4 regions of the Streptomyces sp. NBC_01384 genome follow, and region 1 is predicted to be linked to each of the others. Evidence: riboswitches for the same ligand, from Rfam matches in the RefSeq annotation. Region 1 holds a riboswitch; each other region holds the start of a gene.
The links. Region 1 has a riboswitch for cyclic di-AMP ahead of OG747_RS40195 (peptidoglycan DD-metalloendopeptidase family protein). Riboswitches for the same ligand answer to the same signal wherever they lie in the genome.
Positions count from the first base shown of each region.

Region 2: another riboswitch for cyclic di-AMP. It lies ahead of OG747_RS18235 (transglycosylase SLT domain-containing protein); the one in region 1 lies ahead of OG747_RS40195 (peptidoglycan DD-metalloendopeptidase family protein).
Region 3: another riboswitch for cyclic di-AMP. It lies ahead of OG747_RS23510 (M23 family metallopeptidase); the one in region 1 lies ahead of OG747_RS40195 (peptidoglycan DD-metalloendopeptidase family protein).
Region 4: another riboswitch for cyclic di-AMP. It lies ahead of OG747_RS42690 (C40 family peptidase); the one in region 1 lies ahead of OG747_RS40195 (peptidoglycan DD-metalloendopeptidase family protein).

Region 1 covers NZ_CP109559.1:8,745,943-8,751,662, reverse strand. Annotated here, with positions in the region: gene OG747_RS40220 (Glu/Leu/Phe/Val dehydrogenase dimerization domain-containing protein) at 1-26, shown strand, start outside; gene OG747_RS40215 (hypothetical protein) at 195-614, shown strand; gene OG747_RS40210 (TetR/AcrR family transcriptional regulator) at 640-1,260, shown strand; gene OG747_RS40205 (SGNH/GDSL hydrolase family protein) at 1,452-2,237, opposite strand; partial or broken gene OG747_RS40200 (DUF6250 domain-containing protein) at 2,360-2,581, opposite strand; gene OG747_RS40195 (peptidoglycan DD-metalloendopeptidase family protein) at 2,660-3,604, opposite strand; cyclic di-AMP (ydaO/yuaA leader) riboswitch at 3,609-3,767, opposite strand; gene OG747_RS40190 (alpha-galactosidase) at 4,067-5,720, opposite strand, start outside.
Region 2 covers NZ_CP109559.1:4,010,764-4,016,483, forward strand. Annotated here, with positions in the region: gene OG747_RS18225 (CocE/NonD family hydrolase) at 1-957, shown strand, start outside; gene OG747_RS18230 (hypothetical protein) at 941-1,264, shown strand; cyclic di-AMP (ydaO/yuaA leader) riboswitch at 1,538-1,698, shown strand; gene OG747_RS18235 (transglycosylase SLT domain-containing protein) at 1,703-2,422, shown strand; gene OG747_RS18240 (HAD family hydrolase) at 2,406-3,263, opposite strand; gene OG747_RS18245 (FAD-dependent oxidoreductase) at 3,568-4,770, opposite strand; gene OG747_RS18250 (ATP-grasp domain-containing protein) at 4,799-5,720, opposite strand, start outside.
Region 3 covers NZ_CP109559.1:5,102,981-5,108,700, reverse strand. Annotated here, with positions in the region: gene OG747_RS23520 (PrsW family intramembrane metalloprotease) at 1-1,361, shown strand, start outside; gene OG747_RS23515 (aldo/keto reductase) at 1,365-2,309, opposite strand; gene OG747_RS23510 (M23 family metallopeptidase) at 2,418-3,455, opposite strand; cyclic di-AMP (ydaO/yuaA leader) riboswitch at 3,467-3,624, opposite strand; gene OG747_RS23505 (PP2C family protein-serine/threonine phosphatase) at 3,880-4,944, opposite strand; gene OG747_RS23500 (hypothetical protein) at 5,162-5,551, opposite strand; tRNA gene OG747_RS23495 (tRNA-Met) at 5,640-5,713, opposite strand.
Region 4 covers NZ_CP109559.1:9,309,517-9,315,236, reverse strand. Annotated here, with positions in the region: gene OG747_RS42710 (amidase) at 1-421, opposite strand, end outside; gene OG747_RS42705 (hypothetical protein) at 418-555, opposite strand; gene OG747_RS42700 (FAD-dependent oxidoreductase) at 791-2,155, opposite strand; gene OG747_RS42695 (PP2C family protein-serine/threonine phosphatase) at 2,332-3,522, shown strand; cyclic di-AMP (ydaO/yuaA leader) riboswitch at 3,797-3,970, shown strand; gene OG747_RS42690 (C40 family peptidase) at 3,979-5,364, shown strand; gene OG747_RS42685 (DUF5825 family protein) at 5,470-5,679, opposite strand; gene OG747_RS42680 (SpcZ) at 5,645-5,720, opposite strand, start outside.

The DNA.
Region 1 (5,720 bases):
CGGAGCGGTTCGGGTGGTACCGCTGACAGTGGTCGGTGTCAGGGTCCGCCCGTCATTCCCCGTGGGGAATTGAGGCACGGGCGCGGTGGCAGCAGAGTCGGTGGAGCGAAGGCACGGGCGCGTGCACCGCGAGAGGGCACGCCCGTCGACATGAGACATCCGACCCGCACCACCAGGGACACGAGGGAGCCCCCATGCCCACCATCGACCCACAGGACCTCATCGAGCGCTACATCGGCGTCTGGAACGAGCCCGATCCCGAAATCCGCCGCAAGACCGTGCACGAACTGTGGGCGGAGGACGGCCTGCATCTCCTGCGCCCGCCCCAGGAGATGCACGAGCGGGCGGTGGGCCTCGGCTTCACCACCGCCGCCCTGGAGGCCCGGGGCCACGACGAGCTGCACGCGCGCGTGACGCGCGCCTACGACGAGTTCGTCGCCCTGGGGACGTACGTCTTCCGGGTCCAGGAGCCCGCCCAGCGGCTGCGGGACGTGATCACGTTCCGGTGGGAGTCCTTCCACACCGGGGAGGGACAAGCCACGGGCGGCGGCCGGGAGTTCCTGGTCCTCGACGAGGACGGCCGCATCCGGATTGACTACCAGTTCGTCGACTGACCCCGGCGAGCATTAGGGTTACCGCGTGGCGAGGGTGCGGTTGAGCGTGGCGCAGCGGCGCGAGGAGTTGCTGCGCGCCGCCATCGAGCAGATCGAGGCGCGGGGCGTGGCGGCGGTGCGGATCGCCGACGTGGCCTCGGCTCTCGGGGTGAGCAACGCGTTGGTGCTGTATCACTTCTCCACCAAGGAGAAGCTGGTCGCCGCCGCGTTCACCTATGCGGCCGAGGACGACCTCGCCCATCTGCGCAAGCTGCTCGGCCGTCGTACGTCGGCGCTGCGACGGTTGCGGGCCGCCGTGCGCTGGTACGCGCCGACCGGCCAGGCGAAGGGCTGGCGGCTGTGGATCGAGGGCTGGGCGGCGGCGCTGCGCGAGCCCGCGCTGCGGGAGGTCACGCGTGATCTCGACCGGCAGTGGAAGGCCGCGCTCATCGAGGTGATCGCGGAGGGTGTGGCCGGCGGCGAGTTCGAGTGCCCGGATCCCACCGGGGCCGCCCTGCGGTTGACCGCGCTGCTGGACGGGCTGGCCGTGCAGATGACCGCCTACACGGGCGCGGTGTCGCGGGCACGGGCGCAGGACTGGGTGGACGAGGCGCTCGCGCGGGAACTGGGTCTGGAGCGCGAGGCATTGGCGGCGGCGGTGCGCTGAGGCACACACCTCGGCACACCGCCGGCCCGGTCGGCTCGGGCTGTTGCGGCCGCGGCGCCGGGTCGGCCCGGCGCCGCGGCCGCACGCACCCGCCCGGGCCGCCGTCTCCCGCGCATCCGTCGTTCAGGACACCTGGACCACGTACGCTCGCCGCCGCCCGGACCACCGGGACCTCGTACGTACCCCGTTCTTCAGGCCACCGACTCGATCCGCATCTTGATGTCGTCCGGCGACAGGCTGCCCTTGGCTGCCACATGGTCGCCGGAGGACTCCCCGCGCAGGCGGCGCCCGATCCACGGGACGAGATACTCGCGTGCCCAGTGGATGTCGTCGCGGCGGACCTCGAGCGTGCCGCGGGGCGGCAGCGGGGGCCAGGGCTGGTCCGGATCGGCGGGGACTTCGAGGCCGAGGACCTGGCCGGCGCGCAGGGCGACCCGGGTGTGGCCCTCGGGCGAGAGGTGCAGGCGATCGCCGTCCCAGGCGCGGCGGTCCTGGATCGTCTTCAGGGACCACAGATCGAGGACGGGACAGCCGTACCGGTCCGCAACGGCCCGTACGTGCCCGTTGTACGTGGCGATCTTGCCGCGCAGATGCTTCAGCACGGGAACGCCACGGGTGTCGAAGCCGGTCGTCACGATGACTGTGCCGACGGCCGAGGTGAGGTCGGCTATCGCGCGCTCGAAGCGCTCCGCGACCTCGTCGGGGTCGGTACCGGGCCGGATGATGTCGTTGCCGCCCGCGCTGAAGGAGACCAGGTCCGGGGCGAGCTCCTTGGCGCGCCGGAGCTGATCCTCGACGATCTGGTCGAGCAGTCTCCCGCGTACCGCGAGGTTGGTGTAGGTGAAGTCGCCCTCGGGCCGCCGGTCCGCGAGGAGTACCGCGAACCGGTCGGCCCACCCGACGAAGGCCCCGTCGGGGCCCGGGTCGCCGACGCCTTCGGTGAAGCTGTCCCCCACCGCCACGTACGACCCGATCACTGATCTGTTGTCACTCTTCGAATCGTCTGCCACATCGGCCCATGATTCACCTTCCGATGTGAGCTACGCGACCGTAGGAAAGGGTTGACGGGTGGTGAGATAAGCCACTCGTAAAGTGTCGGTTAATCCGGAATAAGGCCCTCTCGGGAGTGGTTGAACAGCCGCCACATATGAAAGTCCGTGATCCGGAAGTGACTCCGGGCGGTCCGGAACGCGAAGTGCCCGCTCGTGTACGGCTCCGGGTCGGTGTAGTCGAAGACGAGCCGCCCGTTGTTCCACCACCGGACCGTGGAGCCGTCCGAGACGATGCGGACGCGGCCCGGCTCGTCGGAGGTCGTCCGGGGAGCGGACGTCGACGGCGTTCCAGAAGCCCGCGATTGCGGGGCTCCGGCCCACGGAAGACGTGAGAAGCGCGGCGGGTGTCAGCCGACGGCGACACCGTGCGAGCGCAGGTACGCGACCGGGTCCACGTCGGAGCCGTAGTTGGGCGTGGTGCGGATCTCGAAGTGCAGGTGGGGGCCGGTGACATTGCCGGTCGCGCCGGAGAGGCCGATCTGCTGGCCCTCGGTCACGGTCTGCCCCGCCGAGACGGAGAGGGAGGACATGTGGGCGTACTGCGAGTACTGGCCGTCGGCGTGCTGGATGACGACCTGGTTCCCGTACGCGCCGCCCCAGCCGGCCGACACGACCGTGCCCGCGGCGATGGCCTTGACGGTGGTACCGGTGGGGACCACGAAGTCCACGCCGGTGTGGTAGCCGCTGGACCACATGCTGCCGGCCACCTTGTAGCCGGTGCCGATGGTGGCGCCCTCGACCGGCAGGGTGTAGCCGGAGTTACGGGTGCTGTCGGCGGCCTGGGGGACCGCGGCCTGGGCCTTGGGCGCGTTCGCCGCGGTGGACGACTCGGTGGTCGGCTTCGCCGACGACCGGGTGGACGACTGCGTGGACGACTTGGTCGACGGCGCGATGTCGCCGGTCGACGCGGCCTTCTTGCCGATCGTCAGCTTCAGGCCCGGGTGGATCAGTGAGGGGTCGCTGCCGATGGCCTGGCGATTGTCGGAGTAGAGCTTCTTCCAGCCACCGCTGACGTTCTGCTGGTCGGCGATCTTCGCGAGCCAGTCGCCGGCCTTCACCGCATAGGTCTTCGTCGCACTCTTTTCCGATTTCCCCGAAGTCGTCGCGGTCTTCTCGGAAACCGTCGCGGTCTTTCCCGGAGTCGAGGAAACGGCGGCCGTCGGGGTCGCGGCATGGGCGCCGGCGGCTCCCATCAGCGGCAGCGCGAGCGCGGCGCCACCCGTTCCGGCCACGGCGATCGAGCGGGTGAAACGCTGGGACTTGGGACGGCGGTGCTTACCCTTCGCGGGCATGACGAATTCCTCTCCGGTGCCTGCGAGGTGAGCTGTCGGGTGCGGGCTGGAGATGCCCGGCCGCGCGGCAGCGCGGCTATACCCCTAGCCGTTCCGGAGACCGGAACAGGCGTGGTACCTGTGGGTCCCCCGCTCCTGCCGTGTACGGGTGGGTGTGCGGAGACCGGGCGGCGGCAGGATTGGGCGTCCGTCCGGATTGAGGGCGAACGTAGGCGAGATGAGAGCGCATCGCCAACCATGTGGCTTTTCTGTGCGCATGCCTTTCTTGATCCATGCCGGAATTCCCGTCACCCTCCGTGGATGGGCGATCTTCCCGGACCCTCGATCCGCCCGGAAATCCGGGCGGATCGAGAAAAGGAGCCGCAACGCATCGTCACGAATATGACGCTGCTCACGCACGTCACCCCAGGGCGCTTTATTCCAGGGCCAGTTGGAATGAAGGCCCCAATACGGACAAAGCACTCACATGCGACGCAGCCGGATGGCTGCCGCATCAAAGTCTCCACTCAGCCCGGTCCGCAGCCCGTGGTGCAGCAGCACCGCACCCCGGTGCACTTCACCCGTTTCACGGCATTCGTACGCGGCGCTCGGGTCGAGCCCACACAGCCGGAGCGGGGCGACCGGCTCGCCGTGGTGCTGGGCCTGGAGCAGGGCGAGTACGACGGACTCGTCGCCGTGGACGTACTGCACCGCGCTCAGCCCACCCTCCGGGGGCCGCAACCGGTAAAGGTCGCCGCGCTGGACGACCGGCCGGATGTCCTTGTAGAGGTCCACCCAGTCCCGGGCCTCGACGAGCTCCTGTTCACTCCACTCGGTCAGGTGGCCGCCGACCCCGAGCACCCCGGCCATGGCGCTCACGAACCGGAAGCGCAGCGAGCTGATCCGTCCGTTGAGCTGTGCGTTCGGGCTGTCCGTGACCCAGGCGGCCATGATCCGGGCCGGGTGGATCTGGCTGAAGCCGTGCTGGATGGCGAGCCGATCGAGCGGGTCGGTGTTGTCAGAGGTCCACACCTGGTCCGTACGGGCCATGATGCCGAGGTCGATCCGGCCGCCACCGCCGGAGCAGGACTCGAAGGCGACCTCGGGGTGCGCGGCCCGCAGTCGGTCCAGCAGGGCGTACAGGGCCTCCACGTGCTCGACCCAGAGCTTCTGCGGATACGGCTCACCGGGCCAACCGGCGTCCGTGAAGCAGCGGTTGAAGTCCCACTTCACATAGTCGATCGGGGCGCTGGAGAGCAGGCTGTCGAGCTGATCCCAGAGATACTCCTGGACGTCCTCGCGCGCGAGGTTCAGTACGAGCTGATTGCGGAACTCCGTCCTGGTTCGACCTGGCTGGAACTGCACCCAGTCGGGGTGCGCGCGGTAGAGCTCGCTGTCCGGATTGACCATTTCCGGCTCGACCCAGATCCCGAACTGCATCCCAAGGGCATGCACATAGTCACCGAGCGGCTTGAGCCCGGTCGGGAAGCGGTCCGGGTTGGGGGTCCAGTCTCCGAGCCCGGCCCGGTCGCTGGTCCGCGCCCCGAACCAGCCGTCGTCGACCACGAACAGTTCGACCCCCATGGCCGCGGCCCGCCGCGCCAGTGCCCCCTGCTGTTCCTCGGAGATGTCGAAGTGGGTGGCCTCCCAGGAGTTGAACAGCACCGGCCGGTCCTGGTCCGCGTCCGGGATGACGTACGCGCGCTGGTAGGCGTGCCAGGCCCGGCTCGCCCCGCCGAAGCCGCCGTCGCTCCACAGCCCCGCGAAGACGGGGGTGGTGAACGACTCCCCCGGCTCCAGCCGCAGCAGCCCGGAGTCGTCGTACCCCGCGCCGCCGGAGATCTGCACGCGCGCGTCGGGGAGCTGGGCCACACAGATCCGCCACGAGCCCGACCACCCGAGCGCGCAGCCGTACACCTCCCCGCTCTCCTCACTCGCCCCGCTGTCGAGCGCGACCCACGGCAGATGCTGGTGCCCGGTGTGCCCGCGGCGGCTGCCGATGACCTTCTCACCGTAGGTGAGGGGGGAGCGTACGAGCCGGGACTCGGCCGCCCACCGCCCGTGCAGTTGGGACAGCCGCCAGCCGTCACGCTCGGGCAGCGTCCAGGTCGCGGAGTCGGCGCGCAGCAGCTCCAGG
Region 2 (5,720 bases), 4.7 Mb from region 1:
GGCGTGGACGCGGGCCGCTTCCGTCCCGCCGGCAACGACGGGGACCTGCCGCCGAACCAGCGGGAGGAGGACGCGAGGTCGGCCTGCTTCGAGTTCGAGGTCCCTGGGGAGACCTGGATCCTGGGCCGCCCGAGGGTCCGCCTGCGTCTGACGTCCCACTCCCCCTGGGGCCAGGTGATCGCCCGGGTGTGCGACGTGGCGCCCGACGGTTCCTCGACCCTGGTCACCCGGGGTGCCCTGGACCTGTCAGCGCGCTACGGCCCCGATCAGGCGGTCTCCTGGAAACCGGGCTCTACGGAGGACGTGGTTTTCGACCTGACCGCCATTGGCTACGCCTTCCCGCCCGGTCACCGCATCCGCCTCTCCCTCTCCTCGGCGTACTGGCCGTGGATCTGGCCCCAGCCGGGCTCGGAGGCGGGCTTCACCCTGGACCCGGCGGGCAGTTCTCTCGAACTCCCGGTACGGGCGCGGGAGTCGGACCCCGAGATCGCCTTCGGGGAGCCTGAACAGTCCGAACCCCTCGGGGTGGCCGTCCCGGCCACTCTCGACGAACTCCGCCCCGAACGCCTGGTCGTACGTGACGTGGCAAAAGGTGAATGGCGCCTGGAGGTGGCCCCCCGCCACGGCGGCACCCTCATCCACCCGGACGGCCTCGAATACACCCAGGACGCGCTGGACACGTACGCGATCGTCGAGTCGGACCCCCTCTCGGCCCGCGCCCGCTCGACGTGGTCGATCCGTCTGCACCGCCCGGATCTGTCCTGGGACGCGAGGGTCGAGACCCGCTCCGAAATCACCTGCGACGCACGCGAGTTCATCACCTCCAACGAACTGATCTGCAAGGACGGCCACGAGGTGGTCTTCCACCGGACGTGGGAGAAGAGAATCCCGCGCACGGCGGGCTGGAGTCCTGGCAGTGCCATGGGCAACCCTGAGGAGCATGGCGCGGACCGGTGAATTCCTCATGGCCCTGGACGAGGGGATGCTCGCGTACTTCCGCGAGATGGCCGACGAGATGGTCACGCGCTTCGGGATCTCACGGGCCGAAGCGGTGGCGAGGATCAACAGGACTTACGCGGGGCATGAGTTCAGCCCCCACCCCGACCTGATGTGCCACGAACTCCCCGGATACTGGGCCTACGGCCTCTACTTCAAGCCCAACGCGGGCCGGCTCCCCGACGACGACCCCGACACGGACCTGTCCGTGTGGGAGGTGCGCCCGGCCCCGCCCGAAGACTCGGCCGCCTGGACGCTCGCACCTTAATGCCCGAGTTGCCGCCATTGTCGCTTTACGCACGCTTGGTCGCGTGAGTTGGGTCACGCGCAAACAGGGAACATCCCCCACCCCCGCCCAATGACTCTCCCTTTGCATAAGGCAAGTTGAGCGTCACGTTCCGGAATAATCGGGCAATTCACCCCTCACTAAACCCAGGTGAAAGCGATCAACACCGGGAAATCAGGACTTGTTCCCGACATGTGCTCTCGCATACGTTCACGTCAATCCGGACGGACCGCCCAATCCTGCCGCCGCCCGGAAAATTCCACCCCACCCACACACACGCGCGGCAGGAGCGGGGGACCCAGGTAAGCCGCCGATCCGGACACCGGAACGGCTAGGGGTGAAGTCGCACATATCGTGCGGCCGGGCAGCTCCCGCCCGAACCCGACAGCTCACCTCGCAGGCGCCGGAGAGGAATCCGTCATGGCCGCACGTGGTAATGGCCGCTGCCCGAAGACCCGCACTTTCCTCGCCCGCGGCATCCTCGCCGCGGGAATGGGTGGAGTCGCGCTCGCCCTCCCGATCCTGGGCGCGACCTGCGCCCAGGCCGCCACCGTCACCGCGACCACCACTGACGTCCAGCTCATCACGTACAAGGTGGTCGCGGGCGACACCCTGGCCACGATCGCGCAGAAGTACCCCTCAAGCGGCGGCTGGCAGAAGCTGTACCAGGCCAACCGCGCGGTCATCGGTCCCGACCCGACGGTGCTCCCCCCGGGCCTCACACTGACCGTGGGCACGAGAACCGTCAAAAGCACCGCCAATACGACAAAGGCGAAAAAGGTGACCGCCAAGTCCACCGCCGCCTCCCCGAAGAAGTACACGAACAACCTCGACGGCTGGATCAAGCAGTCGCTGGACATCATGGCCCGCAACCGGATTCCGGGAACCTACAACGGCATCTACCGCAACGTCATGCGCGAGTCCTCCGGCAACCCCCTCGCGATCAACAACTGGGACTCCAACGCCGCGAAGGGCATCCCTTCCAAGGGCCTCCTCCAGGTCATCGACCCGACGTTCAAGGCCTACCACGTGGCGGGCACTTCGATGAGCCCCTACGACCCGGTCGCGAACATCACCGCCGCCTGCAACTACGCGGCGAAGGTCTACGGCTCGATCGACAACGTCAACGGGCCCTACTGACAGAGCTGACAGAGCCGACGGGGCCGCCGAGGTCGATGGGGAACAACCGCTCCAGTACCACCGCGATCCCGTCGTCCTCGTTCGACAGGGTCACCTCGTCGGCCACCGCCTTCAGTTCCGGATGGGCGTTGGCCATGGCGACCCCGTGGGCGGCCCAGTCGAACATGGGGATGTCGTTGGGCATGTCACCGAAGGCAATGGTCTCGGCGGGGGTCAGGCCGAGGTGAGCGGCGGCGAGGGCCAGGCCGGTCGCCTTGGTCACGCCGCATGGCTGGAGTTCGACGGTGCCGGGCCCCGACATGGTGACCGTGGCCAGGGAGCCCACCACTCCACGGGCCGCCGCCGCCAACTCGTCATCGGACAATGACGGGTGACGGAGCAACACCTTGCTGATCGGCTCCGTCCAGAGGTCGTCGCGGCGGCGCACCCGTACCGCCGGAAGCGTGGGATGCGGCATCACATACCCCGGCTCGATGAGCGTCAGCCCGTCCACGCCGTCCTGGTCCACGGCCGCGTAGAGCAGCCCGACCTCCGCCTCGATCTTGCCGAGCGCCGTCTCCGCGAGCTCCCTGTCCAGGGTCACCGACCACAGCAGGCGGTCCTCCGCCGGGTCGTACAACTGCGCCCCCTGGCCGCACACCGCCAGCCCCACACCGCCGAGTTCGTCGAGCAGCGGTCGTACTCTCGGCGCCGGGCGCCCCGTCACCACCAAATGCCGGGCGCCCGCCTCGGCCACCCTCTCCAGCGCGGCCCGGGACCGGTCGGAGAGTGTGTCGTCGCCGCGGAGCAGCGTTCCGTCCAAGTCAGTGGCGATGAGTGAATATGCAGTCGGAGCGGCCATGATCCGAAGAATACGGATCGAACGACTCATCGGCCCGGCGTGAACCGGACGACGTCCGGTATCCCGTCAGCAACACAGCCCACCGTACGGGGCGTTCCAGGCGTACAACGTCCGGTTCCGCCCCCACGCACCGAAGTGGGCGGTACGAAAAAACTCCGAGCGGAATGTCACTCCAGAGGATGACGCGGCACCGCCGGATGTGACCGCCGAACCCCAACTCATGCTCTGGAGCGATGGGTTGCCCCCGGCCCGGGGGCGTGGCCCACAAGCCACCGCCCCCTCGGCCGTACGGACCCCGGCCACCTCACCCGTGCGCGCCCGCCAAGTGTTTGGCCAGCCGCGGCGAAGCGAACTCCGTACCGCACACGAACCGCATCACCGGCCCGTACGAAGCCGCCGCCGGCAACCCCGTGAAGTACAGCCCGGGCACGGAGGACCGATACCCGGCACCGAGCTTCGGGGTACCGCGGCTCACCGCGAGCTCCGTACGCAACTCGTGTCCGAGGAAGTCCATCGCGGCGATGTCGACGCGATAGCCGGTCGCCGCGATGACATGGTCGGCGGAGAGCTCCTCGGCCCGGCCGCCCAGGGTCTGGACGGAGAGGACGGGGCGTCCGCCGGAAACACCGGCGCCGACAATCCCGGAGACCTCGCTGACCTCGACCTTGCCCTCGAAGCGGTCGCGGAGCCACCAGGCGCCGAGGGGACCGAGTACCCGGCGGACCAGGTAGTGCCGGGCCTCGGCGGGCAGATAGCGGTAGGGGTGGGGGTAGTAACTGAGCGCCCACAGCGACCAGGCACGCCCGAAGGGCGACTCCGGGCGCAGCTTCGGCTGCTCCCAGGGCGGCGCGCCGAAGGCGACCTTGCCGCGGCCCCGGGACACCACCCGCACCCGCGCGCCCGCCTCCGCCGCGAGCGCCGCCGTCTCCAGGGCTGACTGGCCCGCGCCGACGATGATCAGCTCCTTGCCGGAGAACCGGCTGAGGTCGTGGTGCTGGGAACTGTGCGAGACAGGGCCGGTGGGTGTGGGCCCGTCCGCCGCGGCGCCGCCGAGCTCGGGCGGCAGATGGGCGAGCCCGTACAGCCCGGTGGCCACGACGACCGCCCGTGCCGTGAACGACTCACCGGAGTCCAGCTTGAGTTCGAAACCCTCGCCGCCCCGTCGGTCGACGGACACCACCCGCACCCGCTCCAGCTCGGGCACCAACTTCTGCTGGAACCACTCGCCGTACGCGATGAACGTCTCGACCGGGATGATGTCCTCGTCCGTGACGAGCCGACGGATCCCCGCCGCGTTGCAGTAGTCGAGGATCGTGTGTCCACGCTGCGGGGCGTCGATACTGGATGCGGCCGGGGTCGACTTGAGCAGCATCCCCTCGGGCATGTGGTCGCGCCAGCTCACCATGGGCTCGCCGAACACGCGCACCGGAATGCCCCGCGCCCGCAGATGAGCGGCGGTGGACAGGCCGAATGGCCCGGCACCGATGACTGCTACCGGATGATTCACGAAGTCCCCTCCCCAGGACGTTTTTCCGTCACTTCGTGGTCGTACTGGTGCTGCTGCCACGGCGGTTGGTCCGCCACAGCTGATACAGGTGCTTCGCGCCCGGCCGCACGAAGCGTGCGAGCATCGTAAAGAGAGGCCGCAGGTCGTCACCCGCAAGCCAGGCCAGCTCGGTGCCGCTCGCACGAGTCGGCGCGTGCGGGGTCGTATAACCGCTGCGCCGGTAGGCGAGCAGGGCCGGCAGGTCGATGTTCTCGACGATGTAACGGCGACCGGCCCGCTGTTCCCCCTCGGGAACGGCGCGCCCGGTCAGATCCAGATGCATGGCTCGGACGACGTCAATCCCCGACTCATTCTCGAAGAGTCGGAACTGCGCGCCCATCCGGGGGTTGAAGTCGAGGAGCTTGTACTGTCCGTCGCGGCGGTCGAAGCGCAGGTCGAGGTCGATGACGCCGCTGAAGCCGATCTGTTTGATAAAACGCGCGGCGAGGTCCGCGAGTTCCGGATTGTCGACGACATACGCATTCGCCGTCATTCCCGCGTGCGGCGGCCAGGAGCGGACCTTCACGCCCGTGAACATCGCGAGCGGCGTCGAGTCCGCGTCGAAGTACGCGTGCACGATCCAGTCCTCCGCCTCCTCCCTGGGCAGGTACTCCTGAAGGATCACGCCCGGCTGATCACCCCAGTCCCGGGCGAGCGTCAGCAGCCCCTCCCGGGTCGCGATCTTCGTCGTCCCGTTCACGGCGGGCTGTTTCCTTCTGACGAAGGCCTCGCGGTTCTTGGCGACGATCGGAAAGCGGGCGCTCTCGGCGAACGCCACGATCTCGTCGTAGGACTGCGGAAAGGCCGCCGCCGGGCTGGGGATGCCGTGTTCCTCACAGAGTTCGTGCAGTCCCTGCTTGCTGGCGAGGCGGCGGGGCAGCTTGGCGTCCACCCGCGGGAAGAGGAAACGG
Region 3 (5,720 bases), 3.6 Mb from region 1:
CGGCCGACGGCGCGCCGCGGCACGCGCACTGGTGGCGGCGGAAGTCGGTGCGCTACGGCGCGCCGATCACCCTGCTCGCGCTCTCCGGGCTCGTCATCCTGGCCCTGGTCCGCCAACAGACCGGCACCGAGGGCTTCCTGGTGGGCCTCGGCCTCGCCGTACTGCCCGTCCCGCTCCTCGTCGCCGCCTTCCGCTGGCTGGACCGGGTGGAGCCCGGCCCCTGGCGGAACCTGCTCTTCTCCTTCGCCTGGGGCGCCTGCGCGGCGGCGCTGATAGCGATCGTCGCCAACAGCTTCGCGACCAGATGGATAGAGACGGCGACCGCCGATCCCTCCAGCGCGGACACCCTCGGCGCGACCGTCATCGCGCCCATAGTCGAGGAGTCCGCGAAGGCCGCCGCCGTACTGCTGATCTTTCTCTTCCGTCGGCGGGACTTCACCGGCATCGTCGACGGGGTCGTCATAGCCGGGGTCACCGCGACCGGCTTCGCCTTCACCGAGAACATCCTCTACCTCGGCACCGCCTTCGGCACGGACCAGCTCAGCGGCGACCGCGGACTGGCCTCCGTCACCGCCGCGACCTTCTTCGTCCGCGTCGTGATGTCACCGTTCGCGCACCCGCTGTTCACCGTGTTCACCGGCATCGGCTTCGGCATCGCGGCGCAATCCGCCGAACGCCAGCACCTGCGCCGCGTCCTGCTGCCCCTCGCCGGGCTGCTGCTCGCGATGGGCATGCATTCCATGTGGAACGGCTCGTCGAACTTCGGCGAGTACGGGTTCTACGCGGTGTACGGCGCGTTCATGGTGCCCGCGTTCGGGCTGCTCACCTTCCTCGTCATCTGGACGCGGCAGCGGGAGCTGAAGACCGTACAGACCGAACTTCCGGCGTACGCCGCCGCCGGGTGGCTGACCCCGCCCGAGCCGTATGTGCTCGGTTCGATGCGGGCGCGGCGGCTGGCCCGCGACTACGCCGCCCACCACTTCGGCAAGGAGGCGGCGCGCTCGGTCGCCCAGTACGAGGCGTACGCGACCTCGCTCGCGTTTCTGCGGCACCGGGGGCGCAGTGGCCGCGCGAACGCCGACTTCGTCGTACGGGAGCGGGAGTTGCTCCATGAGCTGTGGCGCCGCCGGGAGGTCGCCCGCCCCTCCCTCGCGTACGCGGCCCGGGCGATGGCCCCGGCCGTCCCGGTGCCGACACAGGTGCCGATGCAGGTGCCGCCGCCGTGGCCCGGGTACGGCTACGGCTACGCGCCGATACCCGGGCAGCCGTACCCCGCCACCGCGACGCCGTACCCCGCCACCGCGACGCCGTATCCCGCACCGGCGACGCCGTATCCGGCGTACAACTCCTCTCAGGCGTAGGCCTCAGGCGGACGCTTCCGTCAGCTTCGCGAGCTCCGCGTCCGTCAGGTTCAGGTCCGCCACGCCCAGCAGCGCCGGAAGCTGTTCCACCGTCCGCGCCGACGCGATCGGGGCCGCGACCGTCGGCCGGGCGGCGAGCCAGGCGAGGGCGACCGTGGCGACCTCGGCGTCATGGGCCTGGGCGACCTCGTCGAGGGCGGCGAGGACCTTCAGGCCCCGCTCGGTCTCCAGGTGCTTGCCAGCGCCCGCGGCGCGCGCGGAGTCGACCGTCGTGCCCGGGCGGTACTTGCCGGTGAGGAAGCCGGACGCGAGCGCGTAGTACGGGACGGCGGCCAGGCCGGTGCGGGAAGCGACCTCCTGGAGCGGGCCCTCGTAGGTGTCGCGCGAGACGAGGTTGTAGTGGGGCTGGAGGGCGACGTAGCGGGCGAGGCCCTCGCGGTCGGAGAACTCCACGGACTCCGCGAGCCGCTCGGCGGAGATGTTGGAGGCGGCGATCTCCCGGACCTTGCCGGCCCGGACCAGTTCGTCCAGCGCGCCGATGATCTCCTCGACGGGCACCGAGGTGTCGTCGAAGTGGGTGTAATAGAGGTCGATGTAGTCCGTGCCCAGGCGGCGCAGCGAGGCGTCGGCCGCCGCCTTGACGGTGCTCGCGGACAGCCCCTTGTACTGGGGGTGGCTGCCGACCTTGGTGGCGAGGACGACGTCGGAGCGGTTGCCGCGCGCGGCGAACCACTTGCCGATGATCGTCTCCGATTCGCCGCCCTCGTTGCCGGGGACCCAGGAGGAGTAGGCGTCGGCGGTGTCGACGAAGTTGCCGCCCCCGGCCGTGTACGCGTCGAGCACGGCGAAGGACTGCGCCTCGTCGGCGGTCCAGCCGAAGACGTTGCCGCCGAGGGCGAGCGGGAAGACCTCGACGCCGGAGGAACCGAGCTTGCGGAGAGAAGTCATGCCTGACTTCAACGCCCGTACCGGACGGCCGTATTCCACATTCCGCATTCCACCTGCGGGCCCGGCCCGCCGGAGGGATCAGGAATCAGGCCCGTCGCGCCGGAAGGATCAGGGGTTCAGGCCCTTGCTCTGCAGCCACGCCATCGGGTCGATCGCGTCGCCGCCGCCCGGGTGGACCTCCAGGTGCAGGTGCGGCCCGGTCACATTGCCGGTCGCGCCCACGCGGCCGATGATGTCGCCGGTGGCCACCTTCTGCCCCACGCTGACGCTGATGGACGACTGGTGGCAGAACCACAGCTCGGTGCCGTCGTCGAGGGTGAGGATGGTGCGGTAGCCGTACGCGCCGGCCCAGCCCGCCTCCGTGACGGTGCCGCCGTGGATCGCCTTGATCAGCGTGCCGGTGGGGGCCGCGAAGTCGAGGCCGGTGTGGTAGCCGGAGGACCACATGGAACCGGGGTCACCGAAGCGGCCGGTCAGGGTGTACGAGGAGGTCGGCAGCGAGTAGCTCTTGGCGAGCTCGGCGAGGCGCGCGGCCTCGGCCTTCTGCTTGGCCTCTTCGTCCGCCTTCTTCTTCGCGGCGGCGACCTTGGCCTCGGCGCCGTCCTTCTCCTGGGCGGCCAGCGTGACCGCCTTCTTCGCGGCGGCGGCCTCGGCGGCGTCCTGGGCCGCCTTGTCGACCTGGTCCTGCTGCGACTCGGCCTGCAGGATGATGCGGGCGCGCAGCGCCTCGCCCGCGTCCTTGTTGCCCCGCGCGGCGTCGGCGCTGCTCACACCGGCGCTGGTGAGCGGGGTGGCGGAGGCCTTCGGCGTGCTGGAACCGCCGTCGGATATCAGCGCCTTGGCCGATTCGGTGACCGAGGAGAAGTCGGGCAGCGAGATGGAGACCGGCGGCTTGCCGGGCGCCGCGGTGGCCATGCCGCCCGCGCCGACGGCGGCCAGGACACCGACGCCCAGAACCGTGGAGCTGCGGGCGAGTCCGCCCCCGCGCTGCTTGGAGACGCGATGCCGGCCGCGGACGGGAAGGACGGAATCCTCGGTGGGGTTCCACTCCTCCCAGGGGCCCTCGTCCTTGCCGTAGGCGTAGCCAAAAGTCTGGGTGTCGTTCGGCGCGAACGAAGTGGGCTGGGCGGGCCGGTTGGACGCCACTTGGGCGTGCTCCTTTCCTTCCTTCTCGCCTACCGGGTTAGCTGACGGGTTCGGAGCAGGAAGGTCTCCTACGCGCGTCGACCCACGGTGTCTCCACCGTGAAAGACGCTCGATTCACCCCAAGTTGATGGTTCCCCGGTTCCCTTGCGGGATTCGGCGCGTGCGCACGGAGCCGACTCTTGTGACGGCTGGGACGACCGCGCTGCGTTATCGAACGTTAATAGACCCGGGTACCTGATTCCAAGCCGTTCGCACTGATCATTAACCACTCTTGGCCAGGACTTACAGGTCACGAACGGCGAAAATCGGACGACTTGACCACGCGTCACTACTTCCGGGTCACTTGACAGCGTGTCAGTTGTCATGCGGAGGGGAACCGCCCGATCACCCCTCGTGACAACGATCGAGAAGTCCTCCGCGGCGGCTACGGCCGTCGTACGGCGAGCAGCGCCATGTCGTCCGTCAGGACGCCGCCCGTGTGCCGGCGGACCTCCTCCGCGAGCGTGGCCAGCAGTGCGTCGGGGCCGGGGAAGACGCGTCCGGCGAGGCGCGCGGCCGGATCGTAGAAACGGCCGTGCGCGTCGCGGGCCTCGGACAGCCCGTCCGTGTAGAGGAGCAGCGTTGCCCCGTGCGGGAACGCCGCCTCTTCGGCGCGGTCCGGCCAGCTGCCCAGCTCACCCATTCCGAGCGGCAGCGCCGGGTTCGCGGCGGCGAGCGTGACCAGCGTGCCGTCCGCGTGCAGGAGCAGCGGCGGCGGGTGGCCGCGGTTGACGATCCGTACGACCGCGCCCTCGTGCGGGATCTCCGCGAGGACGGCGGTGGTGAACCCCTCGAAGGCGTCGAGGCCCTCGCGCCGGGTGCCCTCGCGGGCCAGCGCCCGCTCCAGCCGCTGCGCCACCGCCTCCGGCGTCGCCTCCTGCTCGGCCGCCTCCCGGAACGCCCCGATGACCACCGCCACGGCGGCCACCGCGCCCATGCCCTTCCCGCGTACGTCGCCCGCCACCAGCCGTACGCCGTGCGGGGAGTCCTGCACCGCGTACAGGTCACCGCCGATGAACGCGCCCGCCTGCGCGGCCTCGTAGCGCGCCGCGACCTCGACCCCGCCGATCCGCTCGTCGGGTTCCGGCAGCACGGCGCGCTGGGCCGCCTCGGCGATCTCGTGGGCCGAGGCGAGCCGTTCGCCCGTGCGGCGGACCAGGATATTGATGAGCACGGCCAGCACGGCGACCGTCACCATCGTGATCACCTCGGTCATCGCGACCACGCGCAGTACGACGCCGAGCCTGACGTGGATCGAGAGCACCGCGACGACCGCCGCGGTGCCGGTGAGCACCGTGCCGCGCAGCGAGAAGAGCGGCGCGGCCACCAGCGGCGCGGCCGTGAAGAGGGGCCCCGCGGTGAAGGCCGACGGGGTGAAGTAGTCGTGGAACGCGCCGACGGCGATGAGCAGCGCGGGCAGTACCCGGACGAAGCTGCGCGCATACGACATCCGGCTCCGGTCCGTCTCGACCCGGCTGGGCGCCTGCTCGTCGTACGGCTCGTCGCACGACTCCCCGCACAGCCGTTCGTACGACTCGTCGTCCGGCTCGTCAGCCCGCTGCACACCTCCTCGCTGCCCCACCCGTCCAGGTTTCCCGGAGCGGGGGCGGCAGGCGACCGGTGTGGCCCGACCGGGGGACACGCGTGGCGGGCTGGGTACGTACGCCCTACAGCTCGGCCCCCGGCACCCCAGTGCGCCGCAGCCCGTGCAACGCCCTCGGTGCCCTCGTCGCCCTCGTCGACGATGTACAGCCGAAGAAGTACGCGCGGGCCCAGGACAACCCCGGCGCCTGCCGCGTCCGGGGCTCCCCTCGCGGTCCTTTCCGCTCCCCGGTCTGCGCGGCCATGTGATGCTCGTCCGTGGCGTGTTCGGCGTCCGCCGGGCCGCCGCATCCGTGGTGGTCCCCGGCCGGGGCGACGACGGTCCCGCCGTGCGGCACGAAGTCGTGGCCGCCGTGGCAGGCCCCGAGGAACAGGGCGCCCGCGGCGAGCAGCAGCGCGAGCGCCGGGCCGCGCCGCACCAGCCACCGCAGACGACTCGCAGCGGGACGACTCATAGTGACCAGAAGACTACAGAACGTCGGGGCGGCAGGGAAAAAACCAAGGGCCGGAACTCGTTTCCGAGTTCCGGCCCTTGGCCTTCAGTAGCGGGGACAGGATTTGAACCTGCGACCTCTGGGTTATGAGCCCAGCGAGCTACCGAGCTGCTCCACCCCGCGTCGTTGA
Region 4 (5,720 bases), 560 kb from region 1:
CGAGGGCGAGGGGGACCACGCCCGCCGCGACGGCGGCGGCCGAGCCGCTGGAGGAACCGCCCGGGGTGTGATCCGGGCGGTGCGGATTGCGGGTCGGTCCGGGCTGGAGGTACGCGAACTCGGTGGTGACCGTCTTGCCCAGCGGTACGGCGCCCGCCCGGCGCAGCCGGTCCACCAGCCAGGCGTCGCGCGCGGCGATCCGCCCGCGGCGCAGTGGGGAGCCGCACTCGGTGGGCAGCCCGGCGACGTCGATGATGTCCTTCACGCCGAAGGGCATGCCGTGCAACGGTCCGTCCGGAGCCCGCCGGGCCGCCGCGCGGGCACCGTCGGCGTCCACCCGGACCCAGGCGCGGATCTCCGGTTCGGTTTCGTCCAGGCGCCGTAGCGCTTCGTCGACCGCCGCCGTGGCAACCGCGGTCACGACTGCGCGCCTTCCGGTACCAGGGGCATGGCGTCGAGCCGGTGGAACGCCCGGTCGAAGTGGACGAGGCTCTGGCCGCCCGCGCGGGTGCGGACCTGTTCGATCTCGACGAAGAACACGCTGTGAGAGCCCATGGGGACAGTGTCCTTGATCGTGCCGACCGCGAGCCCTGCGGGCTCCTGCGATTCTCCCGGGTGCCCGCAGGTGGCCGGCTGCGCGGAACCGATGGTGTAACCCGCTGGGCCGACGCCGTCCTGGCCACGGTCAACGGGTCCTGACGGGCCCCGATGACGGCTGAGGGCTGAAGGCCGACCACCGACGGCCGAAGAGCGAGCGTACGGCCGCCGTCGACGACGGCCGTTGACGGGGCTACGCGCCGCTCGCGTCGAGCATGTCCTCGCGCTCGACGAGCTTCACGCGCTCACGGCCCTGCGGTTCACCCAGGGCCTTCTCCGCGGCGTCCAGCCGGTACCAGCCCTCCCAGGTGGTGAAGCGGACGTTCCGCTCGGCGAGGAACGCGTCCACGGCCTCCGGGGCGGGCGACGCGGGCGTGTGCAGCCGGCCGTTCGCGTGGTCGTCGAGCAGACTGGCGACGGTCTCGTTGGCGTCACCCTTGGTGTGGCCGATCAGACCCACCGGGCCGCGCCGGATCCAGCCGGTGACGTACGTCGACTGCTGGTGTTCGCCGGTCTCCTCGACGACCCGGCCGGCCTGGTCCGGGACCGTGCCCGACTCGACGTCCCAGGGCAGCTTGGGCAGGCTGTCGGAGAGGTAACCCACGGCGCGGTAGACCGCGGTGACGTCCCAGTCCTTGAACTCGCCGGTGCCCTTGACGTTGCCGGTGCCGTCGAGGGCGGTGCGCTCGGTGCGCAGGCCGACGACCTCACCGTTCTCGCCGAGGATCTCGGTCGGCGACTCGAAGAAGTGCAGGAACAGCTTGTGCGGCCGCTCGCCGATGTCGCGGATGGCCCAGTTCTCCAGGGTCTTGGCGACCATGTCGGCCTGCTTGTTGCCGCGCCGGGTCGCGATCGAGCCGTCGTCGTAGTCGATGTCCTCGGGGTCGACGATGACCTCGATGTTCGGGGAGTGGTCCAGCTCCCGCAGCTCCATCGGGCTGAACTTCGCCTGCGCCGGGCCGCGGCGACCGAAGACGTGGACCTCCAGGGCCTTGTTGGCCTTGAGGCCGTCGTAGACGTTCGGCGGGATCTCGGTCGGCAGCAGTTCGTCGGCGGTCTTGGCCAGGATGCGCGCCACGTCGAGCGCGACGTTGCCGACGCCGAGCACGGCGACCTTCTCCGCCTCCAGCGGCCAGGTCCGCGGCACATCCGGGTGCCCGTCGTACCAGGAGACGAAGTCGGCAGCGCCGTACGAGCCCTCGAGGTCGATGCCGGGTATGTCGAGCGCCCGGTCGGCCGTCGCCCCGGTGGAGAAGACGACCGCGTCGTAGAAGGCGCGCAGGTCGTCCAGGTTGATGTCCCCGGGGTAGTCGACGTTGCCGAAGAGGCGGATCTGGGGCTTGTCGAGCACCTGGTGCAGGGCCGTGATGACGCCCTTGATCCGCGGATGGTCGGGGGCGACGCCGTAGCGGATCAGACCGAACGGGGCCGGCATCCGCTCGAAGAGGTCGATGGACACACCGGGCTCGACGGCCACTGCGGACTTCAGCAGCGCGTCGGCAGCGTAGATCCCGGCGGGGCCGGCACCGACAATGGCTACCCGCAGAGGGCGAGGCATGATCAGGTTCCCTTCGAACGGTGGCAGGGTGACTCGCCCGGAAGCCTAAACTAAGGCAAACCTTAGTCAGTAGTCGGGCCGGATCTATGACCCCATAAGCCCACCTTATGAGTCGTTTCCCGAGAAGCAGGCGCCCGGGGAACGGGAGCAAAATGGGATATGTGGGTGTCCGACGTGTGTCAGTGGACCGCCTCGTGGAGCAGCCGTCGGGCCGCGGGCTGGTGGCGATTCCTCTCGCGCTGATCGTAGTGATCGCCGTGGTGGACCTGCACTCCCCGACCGATGTCCACCTGGGTCCGTTGCTGGTCATCGCCCCCGCCCTCACCGCCTCCTTGGCCGGGCCGCGGCTGACCGCGCTGGTCGGGGTACTGGCGGTGGCCGCCCAGGTGTTCATCGCGATATTCCACGGCGGGCTGACCACGGCCAACCACATCGCGCAGATCATCGCCCTGTCCGTACTGTCCGCGCTGGTGGTCTTCGTCTGCCACGTACGGGAGCGGCGCGCTCGGGAGCTGAGCCGGGCACGGTCGGTGGCCGAGACGGCGCAGCGCGTGCTGCTGCGGCCGCCGCCCCGCAGGATCGGGCCGTTGCGTGTGGCCTGGCTGTATCTGGCCGCCGACGACGAGACGCAGATCGGGGGCGACCTGTTCGCGGTCACCCGCGCCGCCCAGGCCTCCTCCACCCGCGTCATCATCGGCGACGTCCGCGGCAAGGGCCTGGGCTCCATCGGCGAGGCGTCGGTGGTGCTCGGCGCGTTCCGCGAGGGTGCTCACCGGTACGCCACACTGCCCGAACTCGTGGCGGCGCTCGAGGTGAGCGTGCGCCACGATCTCGAGGACGTGGCCGACACCCGGCACGACCCCGGCGAGCACTTCGTCACCACGCTCGTCCTCGACATCCCCGACGAGGGACCCCAGTCCGAATTGATCAACTGCGGTCATCCGCCGGCCCTGCTGCTGCGCGATCACAAGGTGACGGCCCTGCACGCCCACCACCCCATGCCCCCGCTGGGCATGTGCGAACTGCCCGTCGCGAGCCACCGCCCCGATCCGTTCACCTTCGAGACCGGCGACATCCTGCTGCTCTACACCGACGGCGTGATCGAGGCGCGCTCACCGACAGGCGCGTTCTACCCCCTCGCCGAACGGGTCGCCGCCTTGGCCGCCCCCAGCCCCGAAGCCCTGCTGCGCCACATCCACGACGACCTCGTCGCCCACGTCGGCGACCAGCCCAACGACGACGCCGCGCTCCTGATCATCGAACGCATCGCCTCCCACCACCTCCACCGGCCGCACTTCACGACCCGCCCCGTCAACGGCCACCACCTGCCCCACCCCAGCGGAACGTCCCCGCCCGCGGAACGCTGACCGCGGGCGTGGCGCCTCACCCGTGCTTGCGGCGTTCGGGAAGGTCGGCCCGGAAGGCGCGGGCCGCGTACGTTCGGCCGCCGTTGTCCAAGGGTCAACGTCCAAAGGGCGCCCCGGACGCTCTCCGGCCGACGAGGCCGAGCACTTCTGCCAGTACGACGAAGGTCACAAATACATATCGGGCACTTCGCACTTCAACCTTCACACGAGGCGCACAAATTGGCTAAGTTGGCGGATGGACCGCACGACTCCCTCCGGCGAACCTCGCCGGGTCGCGCGGCCTCCGCCAAGTCCGGTGCGCCCCTGGGGCAACCGGAGCCGGGGACCCAACCGAACTTGGGGTGAATCGGCCCAACTGCCCGGCAGGGCAAGGGTCGTAGGGCATGCCTTCCGGAATCCTCCGCCCGAACCCGACAGCCGACTCGGTAGGCGGAGCACGGAAGGAGTACGTCCCCCATGGCGCCGGAACGAACCCCGCGCCCTGGAGGCAGCAGCCTCCCTGGCACGCGCACCTCCGCCCGAGCGACGGCGGCCCTCACCGACGCGGACGGACCGAGCCGCGAAGAGGTCCAGCAGCGGATCCACAGCCTCTACGACCAGGCCGAGAACGCCACCGGGTTCGTCAACGGAACCCGCGCGATGACCACAGGGAGCCGCAACCGCGTCAGCCCGGCACCCGAAACCGTGCGCAGGCGCAGCGATCCCGCCCTCGACGACGTCACCAAGCCGTGGTTCGACGTGGCGCGCACGCGGTTGGGTCCGACCGTGCCGGCCAGGCTGCCCGCCGACAGAATGCCGAACCGCCCGGCCGAGACGCGGCCCACGGACCCGGCGCGGCGTTCGGAAGAGGGACTCACCAACCGTGAGCGGGCGGCGGCCGGCCGCCCCGTACCGGAGTTGACGGCCGGACCCGCGACCGGCGCGGCAGCCGGTCCCGTTGCGGAGCTGACCGCCAGGCCCGCAGTCGCCGCACTCCCGGCGGCCCCCACACTCCCGGCAGCCCCCGCGCTCCCTGCAGCCCCCGCGCTCCCTGCCGTGCCGGAGACATGGCAGGAGGCCACGAAGGCTCTGCCCGCGCCGGCCGCCGAGCCGCAGCACTCCTCGCTGAAGGCCTCCAAGGAACAGAGCCGGCGCAAGCTCACGACCGCCCGTGAGCTGCTGTCCAAGCACACCGGACAACGGAGCACGCCGCTCGCGGCAATCGAGTCGCGATCGACGGAGGACGCCTGGGGTGCCGCCGAGGAACAGGCCCTCCTTCAGGCCCAGGCCCAGGCTCAAGTCCAAGCCCAGGCCCAGGCTCAAGCCCAGGCCCAGATCCAGGCCCAGGCCCAAGCCGAGGAGGCGTGGCTGGGACAGCAGTCGGCCGCCCTCACCATGGACGCGTCCATCGGCACCGGCATTCCCCTCGGCATCATCGGAGCCCCCCTCGACACCGGTGCCGGCACCGGCACCGATACCGGCGCCGAACCGAACTCGGGTTACGGCATGAAGGCCACGAAGGCACTCGCCTTCGCCCGCGCGCAGATCGGCAAGCCGTGTGTCTGGGGCGCGACCGGACCGGACTCGTACGATTCCTCCAGCCTCACCCAGGCCGCGTGGAGGGCCGCCGGGGTGGCACTCCCCCGGACCGTGCACGGTCAGGCGACCGCCGGGACGCCGGTCCCCCTCGCCGACATCCAACTCGGCGACCTGATCCTCTTCTACGGCGACGTCAGCCACATCGGCTTCTACCTCGGCAACGCCATGATGATCCACGCCCCGAGCCCGGGGGCGTACATACGCGAGGAGTCGATCTTCTTCGCCGGACAATCGGCGATCTACAGCGCGGTACGGCCCACCTGACTCCCTGAGACTCGGCCCCCTCGGACCGGAACAACCGGCGAGTACAGCGCACTCGCCGGTCCTTCCGGTGGCGCCGGCATCCCGGACACCGTCCCGGTCCTCTCCTCAGACGGCCATCGCCTCCTGCAGCCACCGGGTGACCCGGTACGGCAGCCACCAGTCCAGCTCGCCCACCCGCAGGACCAGGTGTTCCGCGAGGACGTCGGCGGGGACACCGGTGTGGGGGGATGCCTCGGTCCAGGCGGGCGATGGCGTCTCAAGAGCAAGTAGACATTCCGCTTTATGCCATGAATCCGAGCGGTTTGAACGGCCCACGCTCCAGGGCGGTCAGCAGGCCCTCCGCGAGTCGCGCGTAC